Regions from separate parts of the Bradyrhizobium sp. UBA2491 genome, predicted to be linked through region 1. Evidence: predicted binding sites of a transcription regulator. Region 1 holds the regulator's gene; each other region holds the start of a gene.
The links. Region 1 encodes LexA, which represses DNA repair genes until DNA is damaged. Its sites were predicted from a motif close to TGTTCNNNNTGTGTTCNG; they were not measured.
Positions count from the first base shown of each region.

Region 2: B2W55_RS29060 (ATP-dependent Clp protease adaptor ClpS) is a predicted target of LexA. The motif match lies at 5,551-5,568, and genes of this name have one in related genera.
Region 3: B2W55_RS32035 (ribonuclease T2 family protein) is a predicted target of LexA. The motif match lies at 835-852, and genes of this name have one in related genera.

Region 1 covers NZ_DDOP01000066.1:64,344-71,319, reverse strand. Annotated here, with positions in the region: gene B2W55_RS22105 (ComEC/Rec2 family competence protein) at 1-246, shown strand, start outside; gene B2W55_RS22100 (hypothetical protein) at 243-470, opposite strand; gene B2W55_RS22095 (hypothetical protein) at 647-1,075, opposite strand; gene lexA (transcriptional repressor LexA) at 1,349-2,053, opposite strand; gene glp (gephyrin-like molybdotransferase Glp) at 2,298-3,509, opposite strand; gene B2W55_RS22080 (HAD family hydrolase) at 3,601-4,242, opposite strand; gene B2W55_RS22075 (amino acid ABC transporter substrate-binding protein) at 4,599-5,510, shown strand; gene B2W55_RS22070 (PAS domain-containing protein) at 5,550-5,867, opposite strand; gene B2W55_RS22065 (VOC family protein) at 6,054-6,692, opposite strand; gene B2W55_RS22060 (GNAT family N-acetyltransferase) at 6,758-6,976, opposite strand, start outside.
Region 2 covers NZ_DDOP01000081.1:217,295-224,270, forward strand. Annotated here, with positions in the region: gene B2W55_RS29040 (TetR/AcrR family transcriptional regulator) at 1-227, shown strand, start outside; gene B2W55_RS29045 (tetratricopeptide repeat protein) at 335-2,419, shown strand; gene B2W55_RS29050 (hypothetical protein) at 2,566-2,865, shown strand; gene B2W55_RS29055 (hypothetical protein) at 2,904-3,740, shown strand; gene B2W55_RS29060 (ATP-dependent Clp protease adaptor ClpS) at 3,791-5,521, opposite strand; gene B2W55_RS29065 (mechanosensitive ion channel family protein) at 5,846-6,976, shown strand, end outside.
Region 3 covers NZ_DDOP01000096.1:9,680-16,655, forward strand. Annotated here, with positions in the region: gene B2W55_RS32035 (ribonuclease T2 family protein) at 105-743, opposite strand; gene B2W55_RS32040 (hypothetical protein) at 905-1,381, opposite strand; gene B2W55_RS32045 (hypothetical protein) at 1,548-1,847, shown strand; gene B2W55_RS32050 (DUF3617 domain-containing protein) at 1,891-2,421, shown strand; gene B2W55_RS32055 (TonB-dependent siderophore receptor) at 2,967-5,180, shown strand; gene B2W55_RS32060 (ATP-binding protein) at 5,182-6,567, opposite strand; gene B2W55_RS32065 (response regulator) at 6,633-6,976, opposite strand, start outside.

The sequences.
Region 1 (6,976 bases):
CCGCAAGGCTGCGCGGCCGCCGTGGTCGATGGCGACCGGCTGCGGCGCCACGGCGCGCTGGTGCTGCGGCGGACGAAGGACGGCTTTGCCATCGACGCGGTCAGGCCCGGCGGGGTCGACCGGCCGTGGTCGCCTGCGGTTCCTGGCGACGGCGAGAGCGAGACATCGCTGCGCGCGCCTGCCGCCGCGCCACGGCCCGCCGTGGACGCGACGCCGGCTGAGGGCGATCTACAGGGCGAGGATTAGCCGTTGTCCGGCGAGGGGCCGGTCGGCAGTTCGAACAGGCCGAGATGATATTCATCGGAATCGGGGCCGGCGTCGGGTTTCCTGACGAGTGTGAAGGTCGCCTCGGGAAACTGCTCCCAGACCTTCAAATCGTCGGCCGTCACCGTCAGCCAGCCGAACCGGAACATGTAGCGACCCGGTTCCGTGACGCGTCCAGCCTTCTGCCATGTGACCTTGTCGACCACTGCGCGGCTTTCCTTGGGTGCACTCTCCGTGGGTGCACATGCTCCGCGCGCGATGATGCGCCAAGGCGCCCGCCGACGCAAATCTTCCAGCGCGCCCCGGAACCCGACGTCCGGGGTCGCTCGAAATCGCTTTGGTCATTCGCCGCCGAACAGCTCATTCCGCGGCGACGATGCGTTTAACCCAAAAACAGCGACGCGAATGCGGAGGGCCGCCGCTCCACAGCCTTCGGCTTGTGCTCGACCGCCGGATGCAGCGCCGGCAATTGCAGCACGCTGACGCGCTGCCCCTCGACCAGCTGGGTCACCAGCACATGGCTCCCGTCGGGGAATTCGACCGCGTCATGATGTCGATCCGGAACGTCGGGCTCGACTTCGTTGAACACGCCGACCCGGAAGCCCATCGTCTTGGTCCAGATCCAGCGGCTGTCGTAGCGAACGTTCTCGGCGAAAGCGAGCTCGGTACCCGGCAGCATGCAGACCGCCACAGTGGGATCGTTCTCCGAAGCAAAACCGCGGGTCGACGTGCCGCGGAAGGTCGTCGTGATCAGCGTCTCTCCGACAATGGCGGGGCGCGATGCCACGGCGTGCAGACTATAGTCACACATCGGATGGCTCCTCGTTTCGAGGTAGCGACCCGTGCCTCTCCTTGAGGCATGGGCCTCTACCAGAGTGGACGATAGCGAACGAGTGTCGGCTCGTTTCGAGGCGATTGTACGACTGGCCGTTGAACGCTCCGATCACAAACACGCGACGCTGCGTGGGAGGTATCGGAGCGCATCGGGCAGACTGCACCTTGCGCTATCTTCCAAGGAACGATCCGATGTGTCGCTCGTTCCTCGCCGCCGCAAGTATTTGCGGCTCAGTACACGTATTTGCGCTCAGTATTTGCGATACAGCCCGATCAGCTTGCCCTGGATGCGGACCCGGTTCGGCGGCAGGATACGCACTTCATAGGCAGTGTTGGCCGGCTCCAGCGCGATCGACGCGCCGCGGCGGCGGAAGCGCTTCAGCGTGGCTTCCTCCTCGTCGATCAGTGCCACCACGATGTCGCCGGTGTTGGCGACGTCGTTGCGCTGGATCAGCGCCATGTCGCCGTCGAGGATGCCGGCATCGACCATCGAGTCGCCGCGCACTTCCAGCGCATAATGCTCGCCGGTGCCGAGCATGTCGGGCGGCACGCTGATGGTGTGGCTGCGGGTCTGGAGCGCCTCGATCGGCGTACCGGCCGCGATCCGGCCCATCACCGGGACCGCCACCGGGCGGTTGCCGTCGTCCTCGGCGACCGGCGGGGTCGCGGGACGCTTGCCGAGGGTGCCTTCGATGACGCTCGGGGTGAAGCCGCGGCGGCCGTTGCCGCCGCCGGCGGAGAGTTCGGGCAGCTTGATGACTTCGATGGCGCGGGCGCGGTTGGGCAGGCGGCGGATGAAGCCGCGCTCCTCCAGCGCAGTGATGAGGCGGTGGATACCGGACTTCGAGCGCAGGTCGAGCGCATCCTTCATCTCGTCGAAGGAGGGCGGCACGCCGGCCTCTTTCAGACGTTCATTGATGAAACGCAGAAGTTCGTACTGTTTGCGCGTGAGCATCTCGAGTATTCCCCCGGTTGATAGCGTCGTTCGATTCCGAGACTCTTCAGTGGGGCCTGCAGGCCGGGCCTGACCTCGGGAGCATGGTGCTTGCTGCAAGCGCTCCCTGGCGGCCTCCCGTTTGTAGACACCAGTACTCGAAACAAATCATGAACGGACACTATATGTTCGATATGTGTTCCGCAACCTCTTAATTTCCGGTGAACGGGTCAAGGCAACACGCAACCAGCGAGCCGCGAAAGCCTCACTCCGGCAGCGTCAGGATCTCACACTCACTGCCCTTGGCAGCGGCGGGCGCAAACGGCGGACGCACGAGAAGTGCCCGCGCCGCAGCGAGATTCCCGAGCAGCGACGAGTCCTGCTGCATGACGGGCGTGGCGACCAGCGAGCCGTCCGCGCGCTCCTCGAGACGGGCGCGCAGATAGTCCTCGCGCTGGTCGTTGGCGGCGAGGTCGCGGCCGAGCAGCGCGCTCGTGCGGACATGATGAACGGTCTTGCGGCCGCTCAGCGCACGAATCAACGGCACCAGAAACAGGAAGGCGCAAACATAGGACGACACCGGATTGCCGGGCAGGCCGATCACCCGCATCGCGCCGAGCCGGCCGTGCATCATCGGCTTGCCCGGCCGCATCGCGATCCGCCAGAACGCCATCGCGACGCCCTCGGCTTCGAGCGACTGCTTGACCAGGTCGTGGTCGCCGACTGAGGCGCCGCCGGTGGTGATCAGGACGTCGGCTCCGGCCTCGCGCGCCCGGCGGATGCCGACCGTGGTCGCCTCCACGGTGTCGGCGGCAACCCCGAGATCGACGGTCTCGGCGCCTTCCGCGCGCGCCAGCGCCCGCAGCGCATAGCCATTGGAATAGACGATCTGGCCGGGACCGGGCCGCGATCCCGGCATCACGAGCTCGTCGCCGGTCGCCAGCACCGCGACCTTCGGGCGGCGGTGCACCGCGAGTTCCGGATAGTTCATGGCGGCCGCAAGCGAGAGCGCGCGGTCGGAGAGGTGGCTGCCGCCGGTGAGCAGCACGTCGCCCTCGCGGAAGTCGACGCCGGCGGGGCGGATGTGCCGTCCCGCCGTGGCAGTCTCAGTGATCGTGATGTGGTCGCCGTCGACCGCGGTGTCTTCCTGGATGACGATGGCGTCGGCGCCATCGGGGATCACCCCGCCGGTGAAGATCCGCACCGCTTCGCCGGCGCCGACAGTGCGCTCGAACGGCCGGCCGGCGGCGACTTCGCCGATCACCTTGAGCCGGGCCGAGAGATCGGCGGCATCGGCGGCGCGCACGGCATAGCCGTCCATCGCCGACATCGGCTGGGGCGGCTGGGTACGCCGCGCCGCGAGATCACCCGCCAGCGTGCGGTGGTAGGCGGCATCGAGCGCGACCAGCTCCGACGGCAACGGCTCGGCGCCGGCGAGAATGGCGGACAGGGCATCGGCAACCGGCATCAGGGCCACGCTCGGAGCTCCTCAATTCGCAAGGGCAATTCCCACAGGGAAATCCCAAAGGCAATTTCCAAAGGCAATTCTCAAGGGCAATTCCAATGGGTCAAACACCAGACCTGTCAATTCCGAGCGCGCCCAGCGCCCGTGCCACGTCATCCGTCGATGTCACGTGGACGGCATGAAGGCCGCGTGCCCGCGCACCTTCGATATTGGCGGCCGAATCGTCGAAGAACAGGATCCGCGACGCCGGCACGCCGATCGCTTCTACCACATGATCATAGGCCTCGGCGTCGGGTTTCCGGAAGCCGATGCTCGAGGACAGGAACACCGTGCGGAAATGGCTGAGCAGATCGGCATAGGCGACCGAGAAATGCGCGACATGGGCCGGATTGGTGTTGGAGAAGGCGTAGAGCGGCATCCGTGCGGCGGCGGCCGTGAGCAGCGGCGCGATCCCCGGCATCGCGCCGGTGAAGATCGAATTCCAGCCATCGAGGAACTGGGCGTCGCTGAGGCGAATGCCGAGCGACTGGCGCAGATTGGCGAAGAACGCGGCGTCGTCGATCCGGCCGGTCTCGTGATGCTTGAAGCTGTCGTCGACCACGAAGCGGCTTGCGAGGTCCGCCGGCGCACAACCGGCATGCTCCGCCCAATGCGCCATCACGCGATCGAAGCTGATGTTGATCACGACGCGGCCGATATCGAACAGCAGCACGTCGACGGAATCGGGAGAGAGTTGCGATGTCATTGCGTGAACCGTGTACGAAAATTGCGGGCAGGCGGCAATGTGGTCGATTTGTGCGGCAGGTATGCGACCAGTCTCGCGGCCGGTGCAGGAGAATCCATCGCCTCTCCACGCGTCGTCCCTGCGAAAGCAGGGACCCATACGCCGCGGCGGATGTCGTGGATGGGACTCGTCATTCTGACATCGGGTTGGTTTGTCGTAGCGCTGCGCAGCGGATCATCGCAAAGCGCGATAACTGATAGACACATCCTCATCTACCCCCGGGAGCCGCCGGTCGGCTATCACCACGCCATGCGTCGCTTCGGCACTCTTGGCTCGGGTACGCAACCCTCGTCACGACGACCGGACAGGAGTAGCCCATGCGTTTGCCCGCCATCCTCTTCGCTCTCATACTCGCCGCAGGTCCCGCGGCCGCTGAAGAGCTGTCGGGCACGCTGCAAAAGATCAAGGAAACCGGCAAGGTCACGCTCGGCTATCAGGAGGCCTCGGTTCCCTTCAGCTATCTCGACGACAACGCGCGCCCGATCGGCTTCGCACTCGATATCTGCCTCAGGATCGTCGATGCAGTGAAGAAGGACCTGGGCATGCCCGGGATCGCCGTGGACTATCTCCCCGTGACCTCGTCGAACCGGATTCCCCTGATGGTCAACGGCACGATCGATCTGCATTGCTCGGCGACCACCAACAGCGCCGATCGCCAGAAGCAGGTGACGTTCACCAACACGCATTTCCTCAGCGCGACGCGGTTCGCCGCCAAGAGATCGTCCAACATCAACACCATCGACGACCTGAAGGGGAAGTCGGTGACCGCGGTCGCGGGATCGGTCAATCTGGCGCAGCTCATCAAGGTCAACAACGAGCGCAAGCTCGGCATCAACATCCTTCCGGCGAAGGACCAGGCCGAGGCCTTCCTGATGCTGGAGACCGATCGCGCCCAGGCTTATGCGCTCGATGACGTCCAGTTGGCAGTTGCGATCGCGCGCTCGAAGGCGCCGGCGCTCTACATGATCAGCGAGGAGGCGTTCTCGAAGGCGGAGCCGTTCGGCATCATGCTGCGCCGGGAGGACGCGCCGTTCAAGGCGCTCGCCGACCGCGCCACCGCGGAGCTCTACAAGAGCCCGGAGATCGAGGTCATGTACCGGAAGTGGCTGGAGGCGCCGACCCCGCCGAAGGGTATCAACTACCACGTCCCGATGTCGCCCGAACTGCGCAACGCGTTCGCTCATCCAAGCTCGAGTTTTGACCCGGATGTGTACGGTATGGGCAAATAGTTCGCGTTGCTATGTTGCAGCAGCTTCGCAACGGAGAAGTCAACTGGCGCGCATCAGACCTTCTACCCCCGCGACCATGCCTTCGGCATCGACCACGGCCGTTGTAGAAATCTGAAATTTGACCAGTTGCCCGTCCTTGTGGCGACCCACCGCAGTCACCGTGTCGGGGAGTGTCTTGACGCCCGACTCGATATAGCTCGCAAAGCCTTGCCGATGGCAGGCATGGGACGGCTGCGGAATGATCAATTCCAGCGGGTTTCCGATTGCCTCAAGTTCAGTGAACCCGAAAAGCTGTTCCGCGGCCGCGTTCCAACAAGTGATAATCCCGCTTCGGTCGACCTTGACGATTGCCGTCATTTGCGTTTGTCCGTTGGGTGGCCATTGGTTCGCTTCCTTGTAGGTGCATGGCTCCGCGCGATCAACCCGCGAGTGGCCCGCATGGGCGAAGCAAAGGGGCGGGTGTCACTCATGTTCGGCCAACGGGGCCTCGGATATCGCTGTGCTCATCCGGACTGCGTCGACTGCAATTCAGTGGTGATCGATTCACGAGAGCTCTCTCAGGCGACCTTGCGTCTCGACCCGCGCTCGATAGCGAAGATCGCTGCCGTGGAGGATCGTTGGCGGCTGATCGATATCCAGCGTCCGATAGAATTCCGAGATCGACGTGGCTTCGGGATGCTGAAGCGAAAACGAGATCAGCCGCGCGCCGAGGTCGGCAATGTTCGCCATCGAGCGCTCCTTGCCGCGCCTGTCGATCAGGGAAGGCGCGGCGCCGTCGAGCGGAAGGGAGCCGTTGTCGGGAATGGCGAAGTCAAAGGTCGAGTTCGCCGGCGGCAAGGCGACCTTGCTTCCGAAGATGTCGCCCCAGCGTGCGAGCATCCCGTCCATCACGTCCGTCCGTGCGACCCATCCCCTTAGACGGCGACCGGCGTCCCACTCGGTCGTTACACGCTTGCGGTCATCCAGCCCGAACCACCGGGCTCGAAGCGGGCGTTGGGCGTCGGGGTCCACGGCAACGATCTCCAGATAAACGGAGCCGCCAAGCCGGAGCAGGTGATTGTGCGTTCCCATGTAGTCGTGGCGCTGACCGAACGGGACGTCGAGATCAAGGCATGCTCGGATGTGGGCAACCCCTTCGGCTAAATTCGGCGCGATCACGGTCAGATGATCAAGCTTCAACACGACCGGCCCTTTCCGGCTTCCATGAGCGCAGCGACCGCGTCCGGCATCGCATTCGTTGTTCCGGGCTACGCTTGCGTGGGGCGGCGTATTTCGAAATAGGTCTTGCCGCCACGCTCGAAGCCCGCTCCCTCATAGAAGCGCAAGGTGGTCTCCCGCTTCGAGCCAGTCGCCAGCAGCACCTTGTAGCAGTCGGCCCGACTGGCAATGTCGACCGCATGGGCAAGAACCCGCCGGCCCAGTCCTAGCCGGCGGTGGCTGGCGTGGGTCACCACATTCTCGATCAC
Region 2 (6,976 bases), on a different contig from region 1:
CGCTGGCGGAGCGCATGGACGGTGCAGAAGCCGAGCTGCGCGCGGCGCTGATCACGTCCTATGTGCTCGGCTTTGCCGTACTGCGTGCCGCGCTCCGCTCGCCGGCGATTGATCATGGTGATCCCGAATTGATCGTGATGCGGCTCGGCAAAGCCATTCAGGATTGCCTCGACCAAACGAGGCCCGGATCCGGAGCGTCGCGCCTCGCGACCCGTCGCAAGATCTGACACGCCTGTCCGATATTCGCGTGCCGGATTTGGCGGCGCCATCCGTTTAATCCCCATCGGGGTCATGACGACGGGGTGGTATCGTGGGCAATGCGGTGGTTGATCGGATGCTATTGGATGCGGTTGCGCATTATGGCGCGGGCCGCGCGACGGAGGCCGGCGCGCTGTGCGGCGACATCCTCACCGCCGATCCCGATCATGTCCCGGCGCTGCATCTGTCCGCGGTGATCGCCTTCGTGACCGATCGCGCCGCGGAAGGCGCGGTGCTGCTGAGCCGGGTGTTCAGCCTCGATCCGCATCATGGACCCGCGTTCGGCACGCTCGGCGATGCGCTCGCCGTGAAGGGCGAGCACGAGGGCGCGGTGGCGGCGTTCCAGCGTGGCGTGACGCTGCGGCCGCGTGATACCGGCCTCCACATGAAGCTCGGTGCTGCGCTGTGCGACCTGTCGCGCTTCGACGAGGCCGAGGCCGCATTTCGCCGCGCGATCGCACTTGATCCCGGCCTGACGCGGGCGCGGTTCAATCTGGCCGTCGCGCTGGCCGGGCAGCGAAAGCTGATCGAAGCGGAACAGGCCTATCGCGACGTGATCGCGCGCGATCCAGCCTATTGCGGGGTCTGGCTCAATCTCGGCAACGTGCTGACCGATCAGGACAAGCTCGATGCCGCCGTCGCGGCCTATCGCAGCGGGCTCGGCACCGAACCCGGCAATGCCGGGCTGCACAGCGGCCTCGGCGCGGCAAGCTATCGCCAGGGCCGGCTGCGGGATGCGATCCAGCATTATCGCCGGGCGATCGCGCTCGATCCGGTCAACCTCGCTCCGCAACGCCTGCTTGCCATGGTGTTGCATGAGGCGGGCGAGCGCGACGAAGCCGTCCGCATCTATCGACAGGTCTCGGCCCGCGACCCGTCAGATCATGTCATCCTCAACAATCTCGGCGCCTGCCTGTTCGAGCTCGGAGAGGTCGATGATGCGATCGCGTGCGCCGAACTCGCGCTGGCGATCAAGCCGGACCATGCGGCCGCGCATACCAATCTCGGGATCATCTTCGAGGCCCAGAACCTGGTCGATGCCGCGGTGGCCGCGCATCGGCGCGCCATCGAGCTCGACCCCGACTTCGCCAAGGGATACGCCAATCTGGCGGTCGCGCTGCGCAATGCCGGCGACATCGACGCGGCGCTGGTGGCCTCGCGCCGGGCCATCACGCTCGATCCGCAGCAGCCGCTCGCGCATTACAACCACGCTCATTTCCTGCTGATGAATGGCGAGTTCGAGGAGGGCTTCGAGGAATACCAGTGGCGCCGCAAGGCCAAGATGCTGAGCGATGGCGATCCCGTGTTCGACGAGCCGGAATGGCAGGGCGAGCCGCTCGCAGGCCGCACGCTGCTGCTGTTCGCCGAATACGGGCTTGGCGACGCCATCAATTTCGTCCGCTACGTGCCGATGCTGGCGGACAGGGGCGGCCGGATCTTGCTGCAAGTGCAGCCGGCGCTGGTGTCGCTGCTGCGCCCGATGCTGCCCGATGTCGCGGTGTTCGCGCGCGGCGAGCCATTGCCGCCGTTCGATCTGCAACTGCCGCTGCTCAGTCTGCCGCGGATCTTCCGCACCACCGTCGAGACCATCCCCGCGGCGATCTGCTATCTGCAAGCGGATGTCGTCAAGCTCGCGCGCTGGCGCGAAGCGCTGAGCGGCGTCTCCGCGCTGAAGGTCGGCGTGGTCTGGAGCGGCAATCCCAGGCACAAGGGCGATCGCCAGCGCTCGCTATCGGCGGACGCCGTGCTGCCGCGGCTGGTGACGCCTGGCGTCCAGCTCTACAGCCTGCAGAAGGAGCCGCGCCCGGACGATGCGCCGGTGCTGCGGCGGCTTGCCGCTGACATCGTCGACCTCGCGCCGACGCTCGGCGATTTCGCCGATACCGCGGCGGCCGTCTGCTCGCTCGATCTCGTCATCGCCGTCGACACCTCGGTGGCGCATCTCGCCGGCGCGCTCGGCCGCCCGGTCTGGATGTTGTGTCCGTACGCGCTCGACTGGCGCTGGCTGCGCGATCGCGCCGACACGCCCTGGTACCCGACCATGCGGCTGTTCCGCCAGGACAAGCCGCAGGCCTGGGACGGCGTGCTGGCGCGGATGTCGGACGAGCTGGCGCGGGTGGCACAAGGTGCGCACAAATTGCTGCTGCCGCCGGCGTCGTAGAGCTCACCGGACACGGGAATGTGGATTTGATGCAACATATGATTGAAAAATTCTAAAGCTGCAACAAAACATATTGAAGCTTCCCCCGCGTGCGCGCCGAATGCGGAAACCGATCATTGCAACGATCGCATCGGCTGGGGGGTCTGATGAAGAAAGCCAAGGCACGGAAGGCCGGCAAGGCAAAGAAGCCGGTCAAGGCAAGTAAGCAGGTCAAGGCAAGGAAGGCCAAGAAAGCAAAGGCCGCAGGGAAGCCGCGAATGACGGCGGCCTTGCCGCAGGCCGCAACGACAAGGGCCGCGGCCGCACATCCGAAGGGGTGCTGCACCATAGCGGCTCCCAGCGTGCCCGATCGCGATATCTCGGGCGTCACCGAAGCCGAATGTAACGCGATTGCCAATGCTCATCCCGGTTCGGTTGCGAACTGGGTCGAAGGCTCTTGCGCCTGAACGATTGACGACCAGAACATTTTTTTTGAGAGATTGCCATGTCACCCGCAAAACCGGGAATGCTTGCCGCTGCCGCTTTGTGTGCCTCGTTCCTCAGCGGATGTGCCGTACCGATCTACGATGTTCCATATGATTCTGCCGGCCAACCGACGGTGAAGTCGATCGTTGATCGCATCCAGTGCGAGATCAAGGAGATGGTTCGCGATGATAGCGACGACGTGGCCGCATTCCATGGACGATTTCTCCTGAACGGAGACTACGATGCCGAGATCTCGCTATCGGTTGAGGTCAATGATACTGGCGGCTTGGCGCCAAACATGAGCTACCTTCATCCGCCGACGTCGTTCACATTCAACGTCAGCGGCACTCTCAGTGGGTCACGCGACCATACCTTCACCGAGAACATTCAGTTGTCGACGCGGGAAATCTATCGCGAATGGAAGAGCGGCACGAATCTCCATGAATGCCCGCCCGCAGATACCAATCTATCGGGAAGGCTGGGCCTCAGCGATTTCGTGGCGATGGCCGCACTGACGCCTCGCCGCGACGACACCATTACGTTAGCGACGCCGGGCGGGGTGTTCGGCGGAACAATCACGTTCGTGATCACGAAGAATCTGAGCGCGATCGGGCCGACCTGGCAACTCGTGAACTTTACCGGACCGGGAGCATTGGGAAGTTTGTCGCAAGTCAACACGGACAAGATCACGGTTGCCTTTGCGCGCGGTCCCAATGCGGGCAAGCCGATGCCAGCGATCGTCAAGCGACCATGGCGGAGGGACATCAGCAATCCCTACGCGCACGAGTTCCTAAACCAACTGCTGACCAGCTCGATCAATACGCAGCTTCAGATTCTGCGCAACAGCCTCCGCTGATCAGGCAGCGGCGGTTGTTGCCCGCGGCGACCATGCGGCCGGGCGCGGCCTCACCCCGCGCTCATCCGCTGTGCTCCGCCGAGCAGCTTCACGTTGAGCCGGCCGCCGTCGAACAGCATCTCGTTCAGCGCGCCGTCGATGTCTTTGGTGGTGATATGCCGGCCGCCGTCGCGGGCGATGCTGGCCTGGGCGATGCGGCGCATCAGCTCCTTGATGAAGGCGGCGCTGACGCCTTCGGTGCGCTGCGCCGCGGCATCGATAACGGACGGTTCGAGCGGCAGGCCACGGCCGTAGAGCCGGATCAGCTTGCAGCGTCCGATTTCGTCGGGCAGCGGCACCTCGATCGCCTGGTCGATGCGGCCGGGCCGGCCGGCCAGCGCGCCTTCCAGCTCTTCCGGCCTGTTGGTGGTCAGCACGAACAGGATGTCGCAGTCCTCTTTCAGGCCGTCCATCTCGTTGAGCAACTTGTTGAGCAGGGATTCCTCGCACGGTCCGCTCATGCCCTTGCGGTCGCGCGCGATCAGGTCGACATCCTCGATCACGACCATGGTCGGTTGCAGTAGCCGCGCAAGGTTCATATAGGCGCCGAGCAGCCCGACCTGCTCGGCGGTGATGATCAGCGTGGTGTGACCGGGCAGGTTGGTGGCGAGATAGCGAATGGTGTGGGTCTTGCCGGTGCCCGGCGGGCCATAGAGCAGGATGCCCTTGCGGGTCGACTGGCCGAGCTTGCGCAGCAGATCGCGGCTCTCGACGAAGTCGAGCACGTTGCGGTCGAGCAGCCGCAAGGTCCGGTCCGGCAGGATTACGTCGTCGCGGGCGACCGTCGGCAGACGATGTACGGTCACGCCGCGCGCGCGACCGCGATAGTCGGCGGCGTCTTCCAGCGACAGGATCTTGCCGCGGTAGGATCGTGCCGTATGCACGGCAGCTTCGAGCTCGGCAAAGGTCTGTTGCACGAGGCTGTTTCCTGCGGAGCCTGCCGGCACCGCGAGCTCGATCCGCAAGCTCGGCTCGCTCTGATAATCACGGTGGTGGCTGAGCAGCACCGCGTAGCGCAGCTGTTCGGTCCGGCACAGCCATAATCCGTTGGTGAGGCATTTCACCGGCTCCGGCTCCCCGACGTCGACGTCGTGATATTGCGGTGGCGCGATTGCAGGTGCGTTGCGGCTGTTCTCCATCAGCGCGGCAAAGGCGAGGGTCTCGTAGCGGTGTTCCTCATGAAGGCCGAAGAAATGAAGCGGCGTGTCGAACAGCCGGTCGATCGCGATCTGAACATCGGCACGCATATGCCCGGGAAACTGCCGCGACCTGGTCAGGATCTGGTTGCGCGGCACGCCGGCAAAATGCCAATCGAGTGCTACGAAGGCGTATCGGAACTCCTCGCCCGGCAGGTTTTCCGAACTGGCCCTGGTGGCGAGCAGGCAGTTGCTGCACAGGCAGACCGTCTTGCGGCCGAGGAAAACGTCCGTGACAGGGTCCAGCGCGCCACAGAGCTCGCATGGCCGGGCCGCATCGGCAGCTGCGCTCGTGATCAGCAAGGAATAGCCGTTGCTGCGGATCAGCTGCTCGGCCGACTCCAGCAATGCCCGGGCCACTGTCGCCGGATAGGGGCCGCATGCAATTCCGCTCAGGGCCTCGATCCGTGCGGTGGCGGCGATCGCCTCTTTCCCGGACTTGCCAAATACCGTCCGCAGCAGGTTCCGGATGAAATCTATCGGTGTCTCGTCGTCGTCATGAATGAACAGCTTGATCGGGCCGCTCTCGGCAAGGACGTCGTGCATCGGATCCTCGAAACGCAATCGGAAACAAAAAGAACAAAATGAGAACATCATGGCCGTCGGCCTGCGTCAAGCGAAAGATTTGCCCACCTCACCCCTGACGTGTGGTGAGCCGGTCGGCCGGCTCGGCAGGGAACGCGGCGCATGTGTAAACGCCGCTCAATGCTTGTGACGATCATGTTGCGGCAAATGCCAAGACATGGCCGCCACAGCGGCAAACTTCCGACACATCATCGGGGCGAAAAGGAGTTATCCGACATGACGCGAGCGCGAGGCAGATTCTCTCCCAGGAATCTTCCGTCGCGCCATTGTTTTTATGAGGCTCTCGTGTCGCACAAACTCCGTTTTGCGATTCTTCTCGTCTTCACCCTGTTGGTCTCTCCGGTGCTCGCGCAACCGGCCGCCAAGCCAGCGCCGCCACAACCAAGTACCAGCGACGCGTTGACGCCGGAGCAGGCCAAGCGCGCGCTCGAAACGTTGCAGGACGACAAGAAGCGCGGCGAGATCATCAACACGCTGCGCGCCATCGCCAAGGCCTCGCCGCAGGCCACGGCTCAGCCGGCGGCTGCGGAGCCCGCGCCCGAGCAGCGTTCGCCGATTCCACTCACCGCGGACAGTCTCGGCGCGCAACTGCTGCTGATGGTATCCGAGCAGGTGACGGAGATGTCGCGCGAGGTCGCGAATGTTGCGCGTACGCTGACGCATTTCCCGGCGTTCTACTACTGGTTCGTTCGCACCGCCAACGATCCCGCTGCCTATGGTTTGCTGATCGATATCGCCTGGAAGCTGGCGCTGGTGTTCGGATGTGCGCTGGCCGCCGAATGGGTGGTGTTTCGCCTGATCAAGCGGCCAGTGGCGTTCCTGGAGCAGCGGCTGCCGCGGACCGCACGGGTGCCGGCGCAGGTGCTGGCGAGTGTCGATCCACCGTCATCGGTCGCCGACGTCACGCCGGAGCCCGAACTGCATCGCCGCCGGCTCAGCCTGGCGCGGGCCTGGCAGTCGGTGATCCGGCTGCCTTTCGTGGTCGGGCGCCTCGTGCTCGAACTGTTGCCGGTCGTGGTTTTCGTCAGCGTCGCCACCGCACTGCTCGGCACCGAGATCGGCGAACAGTCGACCACGCGGCTGGTGATCCTCGCGGTCGTCAATGCCTACGCATTCTCGCGGGCGCTGATCTGCGCGGTGCGGGCACTCGCCGGTCCGTTCGGCCTGTTCCGCGTCCGGGCCGAGACCGCGGCCTATATCGAGATCTGGGCCCGGCGCATCGTCGCGGTCGGCGTATCCGGCATCTGCCTTGCCAATGTCGCGCTGCTGCTCGGGCTGCATCGTGCCGGCTACGCCGCGCTGCTGCGGCTCGTGATGTTGGTCGTGCATTTGTTCGTCGTCGTCATCATCCTGCAATGCCGCCGCCAGGTCGCCGCCGCCATTCGCGCGCCGGCCGATCGCACCGGGCTTGCGGCG
Region 3 (6,976 bases), on a different contig from region 1:
TCCCGGCCATCTACGCGACATCAGCTTGTTTCGTGACGACGTCGATAGCCGGACGGTGCGCACGAAGGCGCGCACCCTTCCGCCCGGCAGCGATGGGGAGGGCTTCAGCCGCCGCGAACCGGCGGCATCACCACCTGATCGCGGCGGCAGGCGCGGCGATCGACTTCCTCGCAGGCGCGGAATTGCAGGTCCTTGCTCATGCAGATCCGCACCTCACTGAGCCGGCCGCTGTTGCAGGTCACCGAGATCGCCGAGTTGCTGAGCCCCGGATTGGCCTTGATGAACGCGGTTTCCAGCTCGTCGGGCGCGATCGTCTTCGGCTCCGACAATTGCAGGAATTCCTCGGGGATCTTCACCGCGGCGCGCGCCTTGCGGATCGCTTCGAAATAGGCGCGTTCGCCGAGGCCGGAGCAGGTGCCGTGCTTGTCCCACTCATTGTAGATCAGCCCGGGCGCGGGCATCAGGTCGAGCATCGAGGTCATGATGTTGCGCGCGAGCCGCGGCGAGGGCCGCTGGCAGTATTCCGGAAAGCCCCGCTCATATTGCGGCCACAGCCCGTGCACCACGAAGGAGTAGGGCCGTCCGCCGCATTGCGCCTGCGTGCCGCGGCCATTGTTGCCACGCTCGCTCGCCGCCTCGCAGAACGAAGGCGACCATGACAGCGACAGCACATAGAAATCGAACTCACCCGGCGCGTTCTGGCGGCGATCCTGGGCCGAGGCACCAGCCGCACCGCACAGCATCAAGGCAGCGGAAATCAGAAATCGGGAAATGGTGACCAACCGAGGCATCAAACGCTCCCCTCACGCGACTGTTCCAAGCCTAGCAGGCATTTGGAACATTACAAGAACAAAAGCCGCCGTCTGGATGGCGGCGGCTTCCGTTTGACCAAGCTGGCCGGAGATCAGGGGCGCGCGGCCCTGCAAGACGGGTTGTACGCCCAGTTGCGGTCGAGCCCGGTCACGCACCATTCGACGCCGTCGGCAAATCCGCTGAAGCCGCCGTCCTCGATGATCGAGTAGTGCACGGTGCGGACCTTGCCGTCGCTCAGCATCACGTCGCCCGCGCAGTAGCGGCGCGGAATGTTGTCGGACTGCCAGGGCCGAAACGCGGTTTCGTGGATCCGGCTGAAGCCGGTGATCACCAGCGGCGAATTCCAGAAGGTGGCTTCCTTCTCATTGAATTGATAGCTGATCGACGGCAGGGCCCGCTCGCACGGTGCCACATTGCCGTCGTAACGCGGTCCCGACAGCCCGAAATTCAATTCGAACGGATTGGCCGCCTGGGCCGTACCGCCGAACGCCAAAAGGCCGAACACAAGTGCGGCACCGACACCGAGGCTTTGGCCGAGTTTATTGCGGGAGTTGAACAGGTTGCGCATGGGAATCCACCCGATTATCCGATGCGGCGGACGGTGCCGTGAAGCCCAGGCAAGGTCAAGTGCAGCGCGGCAACACCTGCGGAGAAGTCCGCCTCTGGCGGCCGGCTCGTTCTTTTCACGGTGGCCGGCGCACTCTATGTTGGGCCTCAGCGAAATGGAGTCTGCGATGCGAAGGAAGTTGGCCGCGTGCCTTGTTGCCGTTTGCGGGATGCTGGCCGTTGGTTCGGCGCGGGCCGATTGGTTGCAGCCGGTGCCGGCGTTCAAGGGCAATGATACCGGCGGTATCATCGCCTACTCACTGGCGACCCAGACCGACGCACGGCAGCTCGCCGTCGATCACTGCGCCTCCTACGGCAAGGTCGCCAAGTTCCTCGCGGTGCAGCGCTATCCGGGCGGCTATGTTTCGTTCGCCTGCCGCTGGGTGCCCTATGGAGCGGCTGAGAGACCGCTGCGCACGCGGTACTGAGGCCGCTCTCAATTCCTCGATCGTCCAGCCGGGAGCTCACCGCATGACCCGACAGCTTGCCTTGTTTGGTTCGGCCATTTGCCTCGTCCTGTCCACCGGCGCCGCAAGCGCCGTCGACCTGCCGATCCGCAAGCCGGGCCTGTGGGAAATGAAAATGCTGCGCACCGGCGGCCCGATGCCGGAAATCACCATGCAGCACTGCACCGACGAGACCACCGACAAGGAAATGAGCGCGGCGGCCTCGCCGATGGCCAAGGAAGTCTGTTCCAAGCACGACGTCCAGAAGACCGCCACCGGCTATGTCAGCGATAGCGTGTGCAGCGTCGCGGGCATGACGGTGCAGGGGCACTCCGAGATCGTCGGCGATTTCAATTCCGCCTATACGGTCAAGAGCACCTCGCACTCCGAGGGCGGCGCGGCCGGGACCCGCGACACCACGATGACCATCGAGGCGAAGTGGCTCGGCGCCTGCAAGAGCGACCAGAAGCCGGGCGACATCATCATGCCCGGCGGCATGAAGATGAACGTCAAGGACATGGAAAAGCTGAAGGGCCTGCTGCCCAAGCAGAAATAGCCGCAGCCCATTCGTCTGCCGCCCGATAGTTGAACACGGCCTCTCCGATGCGGAGAGGCCGTTTTGCTTTTGACCCATCACTGCACGCAGACTGCGATGCGTCACGTCGCAATGACGCGGATTGTCGATGTCGAAGACATCGCGCGCGACCACGTCATGTACGCGAGCGCCGCAAGATGAAATCAACATCATTGCGAGGGCGCATGACACCTGGTGCGAGAGATATGTGAGAGCGAAGACGCGCATCGGCTCATCGCGTTGAAGAGCTTGCTGCGACAACATGTCGGTTTTGAATCGCTCCAATGTCGTGCGTCGCGCGTGCTTCTATCGATTCTATTTTGCGCGTGTGGAGTTTCACTCATCGCGCCGATAGAAGTCCGCCTCGATCGTCGCTCGCTTCATCACGCGCGAGCGGCTCGATCGAAGATCAATCGGGGCATCTGGGGATTTGTTCGGTGGGAATGGGGTCGCGACGCAAGCATGGCTTGCTTGCATCAACGGCTGCGATCAATGCAGCGTTTCTCGGTTCGGTCTTGCTTGTGCCAATGAGCACGAACGTCGCCAGCGCTCAGGCACAGAGCAGCGCCCCGCAAAATAACACGACCGCGCTTCCCGCAGTCACGGTCGAAGATCCCGGCGCCGCCAGGAAGCGCAGTGCCGTCGCTTCAACTCGCCGCGCCAGCGCCTCGCGCGCGGCCGCGGCGAGCCGCCGCGTTGGCGCTGCAACGCCCGCTCAGAGTCAGGCTCCGCGGTCGCAGGGCGCCGGCGGCGCGATCGGCACGACGACCGGCTATGTCGCGACCGGCAGCACGGCGGGCACCAAGACCAACACGGCGCTGATCGAGACGCCGCAGTCGCTTTCCGTGGTCACGCAAAAGGAGCTCAGGGATCGCAACGTTCAGACGCTCAAGGATGCCGTCAATTACACGCCCGGCGTGACGACGACGGCGTTCGGCTATGATCCGCGGTTCGACAGCTTCTACATCCGCGGCTTCGATGCGACCTATACCGGGATCTATCGCGACGGGCTGCGCCAGGGCGGCGGCAACTTCGCCATTCCCAAGATCGAGCCTTGGGGTCTCGACAGCGTGTCGATCCTGCGCGGCCCGGCTTCCGGCCTCTACGGCCTTGGCTCTCCGGGAGGCATCGTCGACGTCACCACCAAGCGGCCGACCATGACGCCGTTCGGCGAGGTGCAGCTTCAGGCCGGCAACTATGATCGTTACCAGGGCAGCTTCGATATCGGTGGGCCGGTGCCCGGCAGCGACCAATTGTACTACCGCCTGACCGGTCTGCTGCGTGACGCAAAGACCTGGTATCCCGGCAATGACGACGATCGCGCCTATATCGCGCCGGCCCTGACCTGGCGGCCGGACGCCGATACGTCCTTCACCATCCTGAGCGAATATCAAACCAGCCGGACCGCCGCGAGCATCGGCAATTTCAACTCGCCCGACGGACAATTGACCAACATCTATTCGAACGACCCGGCGTTCAGCGCGATGGACCAGAAGCAGTATCGGATCGGCTACGCGTTCGAGCACAATGTCGACGACGTGTGGACGGTGCGGCAGAACTTCCGCTTCTACCAGGTCGACGTCGACGCGAAATACACCCAGATCGATTCCATCGACAGCGGCACCAATCTGGCCTCGCGCTCCGCCTGGCGGATCCTCGACAGCTTCAACACCGTCACGCTCGACAATCAGGCCGAGGCCAAGTTCATGCTCGGCGCGATCCGGAACACGGCGCTGTTCGGCGTCGACTACGGTCATTCCTACTACAACGACAAGATCGGTTACGGAGCGGCGCCCGACCTCAATCTGCTGACGATGAACTACGGCGCCCAGGCCATTGCCACGCCGTCATTCTCGATCTTCAACAAGCAGTCCACCGACGAGGTCGGTGTCTATGTGCAGGAGCAGGCCAAGCTCGGCGGCTTCGTCCTGACGCTCAATGGTCGCCAGAGCTGGGTCTCCCAGACCACGACGGCGGGTCTCGACGGCGTGCCGTCGACGCAGAAGGCCAACGCCTTCACCGGCCGCGCGGGCCTCTCCTACGTGTTCGACAACGGCATTGCGCCCTATGTGAGCTACGCGACGGCCTTCGCCCCGCAGGTCGGCCTCGACGTATCGGGATCGCCGTTCAGGCCGACCACCGGCGAGCAGAAGGAGATCGGCATCAAGTACCAGATGCCGCAGGTTCCACTGCTGTTGACCGCCGCGGTGTTCGACATCACCCAGGACAACGTGCTGCGCACCGATCCCAGCAACATGGCCTTCCAGGCGGCAACCGGGCAGGTCGAATCCAAGGGCGTCGAGCTCGAGGCGAAGCTGGCGCTCAAGCAGGGATTCGATCTCACCGCGGCCTACACCCATCTCAACGTCGTCATCAACCAGGGCAATCCCGACACGACCGGCAATGAGCTCTCCGGCATCCCGCGCAATTCCTTCGCCGCGTTCGGCAAATACACCTTCCAGTCCGGCGTCCCGGTCGAAGGGCTCGGGCTCGGCCTCGGTGTCCGCTACATCGGCACCAACTTCGGCAACGACCAGAACACGTTCCAGAACGCGGCGACGACGCTGTTCGATGCCGTGATCGATTACGATCTGGGCAAGCTCGACCGGCGGATGCTCGGGGCCACCATGCGCCTGAACGCGACCAACCTGTTCGACACGCAGTACCAGACCTGTCAGTCCGGCTATTGTTACTCGGGCGCACGGCGTCAGGTCATCGGCACCTTGTCGTATCGTTGGTAAGCTAGACCGGCACCCGCACCACGGCGCGCAGGCCGCCCATCGGGCTTTCGCCGAGCATGATGTCGCCGCCATGCGAGCGGGCGATGTCGCGGGCGATCGCAAGGCCGAGCCCGCTGCCGCCTTCGTCCTGGTTGCGGGCATCGTCGAGCCGCAGGAACGGCTTGAACACTTCCTCGCGCATCGCGGCGGGGATGCCGGGGCCGTCGTCGTCGACCGTGATGTTGAGATAGCGGTGGTCGCGCTGGCCGGTGATCGAGATCGTGTTGGCGTGGCGGGCGGCATTGGAGACGAGGTTGGCGAGGCAGCGCTTGAACGAGGCCGGCTTCACCGTGACGACCGGCAGGCCGTGGAACGCGACGGTCGCGATGTGGCCGTGACGCTCGGCGTCGCTGCGCAATTCCTCCAGCGCCAGCGCCATGTCGGTCGGCTGCGCGACCTCGCCGGAATCGCCGCGCGCGAAGGCGAGATAGTCCTCCAGCATCATCGACATCTCGTCGACGTCCTTGCGCATCGCGTCGATCTCGGGGCCTTCGCCGATCAGGGCCAGCTCGAGCTTGAAGCGGGTCAGGATGGTGCGCAAATCATGCGACACGCCGGCGAGCATCGCGGTGCGCTGCTCGATCGAGCGCTCGACGCGCGCCTTCATCTCGATGAAGGCCTGCGCCGCGCGCCGCACCTCGCGCGCACCGCGCGGCCGGAAGTTCGGCGCCTCGCGGCCTTTGCCGAAACTTTCCGCGGCATCAGCGAGCCGCAGGATCGGCTTGATCTGGTTGCGCAGGAACAGCACCGCGACGATCAGCAGGATGGTCGAGGTGCCGAGCATCCAGAAGATGAAGATCTCCGAATTGGAGGCGTAGGCCGCGCTGCGCTGCGCGAAGATCCGCATCACCGAATCGTCGAGCTGGACGCGGATCTCGACCAAATTGGACTTGCCGACGGTGTCGATCCAGAACGGGCGGCTGATCTGGCGGCCGAGCTGCACCGAGAGCGTCTGGTCGAGCAGCGAGAAGAACGGCTTCGGTCCCGGCGGCGGCATGTCGCCGGTGGGGAGGAAGTCGACCACCAGTTGCAGCTTCTGGGCGATGCTGCGCAGCTGGGCGCGGTCCTTGTCCTGCGGATAGGTCTTGTAGACGTCGATCAGCGCGGCGATGTCGGAGACAACAGCGGCCGACAGCCGCCGCGTCACCGTGTTCCAGTGCCGCTCCATGAACACGAAGGCGACCACGGTTTGCAGGATCACCATCGGCACGATCATGATCAGCAGCGCGCGGGCATAGAGGCCGGTCGGCATCCAGCTCTTGAACGCGTTGCCCATCCAGCCGTTCGCCTTCGAGACGCGCTGCGAGGCGTTCTTGATCAGGGTCAGGCCGGTATCGAGCGTGCTCATGACGGGTGCTCTAACGCATGATCCGGAAAAGTGTGTAGCGGTTTTCCGACAAGATCATGCCCAAGTCAGGGGGCGGCCACCAGGCGATAGCCGATGCCGCGCACCGCCTGTAGGAACAGCGGATTGGCGGGATCGTGCTCGATCTTGCGGCGCAGCCGGTTGATCTGCACGTCGACCGCGCGCTCGTTGACGGTGCCGCCAGAGGTCAGCTCGGCGCGCGGCACGGTCTCGCCGGGCGCGCTCGCGAGGATGCGCAGCATCTCGCGCTCGCGGTCGGTGAGATGGATGATCTCCTCGCCCTGGCGCAGCTCGCTGCGCTCGATGTGGAAGATGTAGGGGCCGAAGGCGATCTGCTCGACAGTCACGGTCTGCGGCGGCGCGGTGCGCTTGAGGATATTGCCGATGCGCA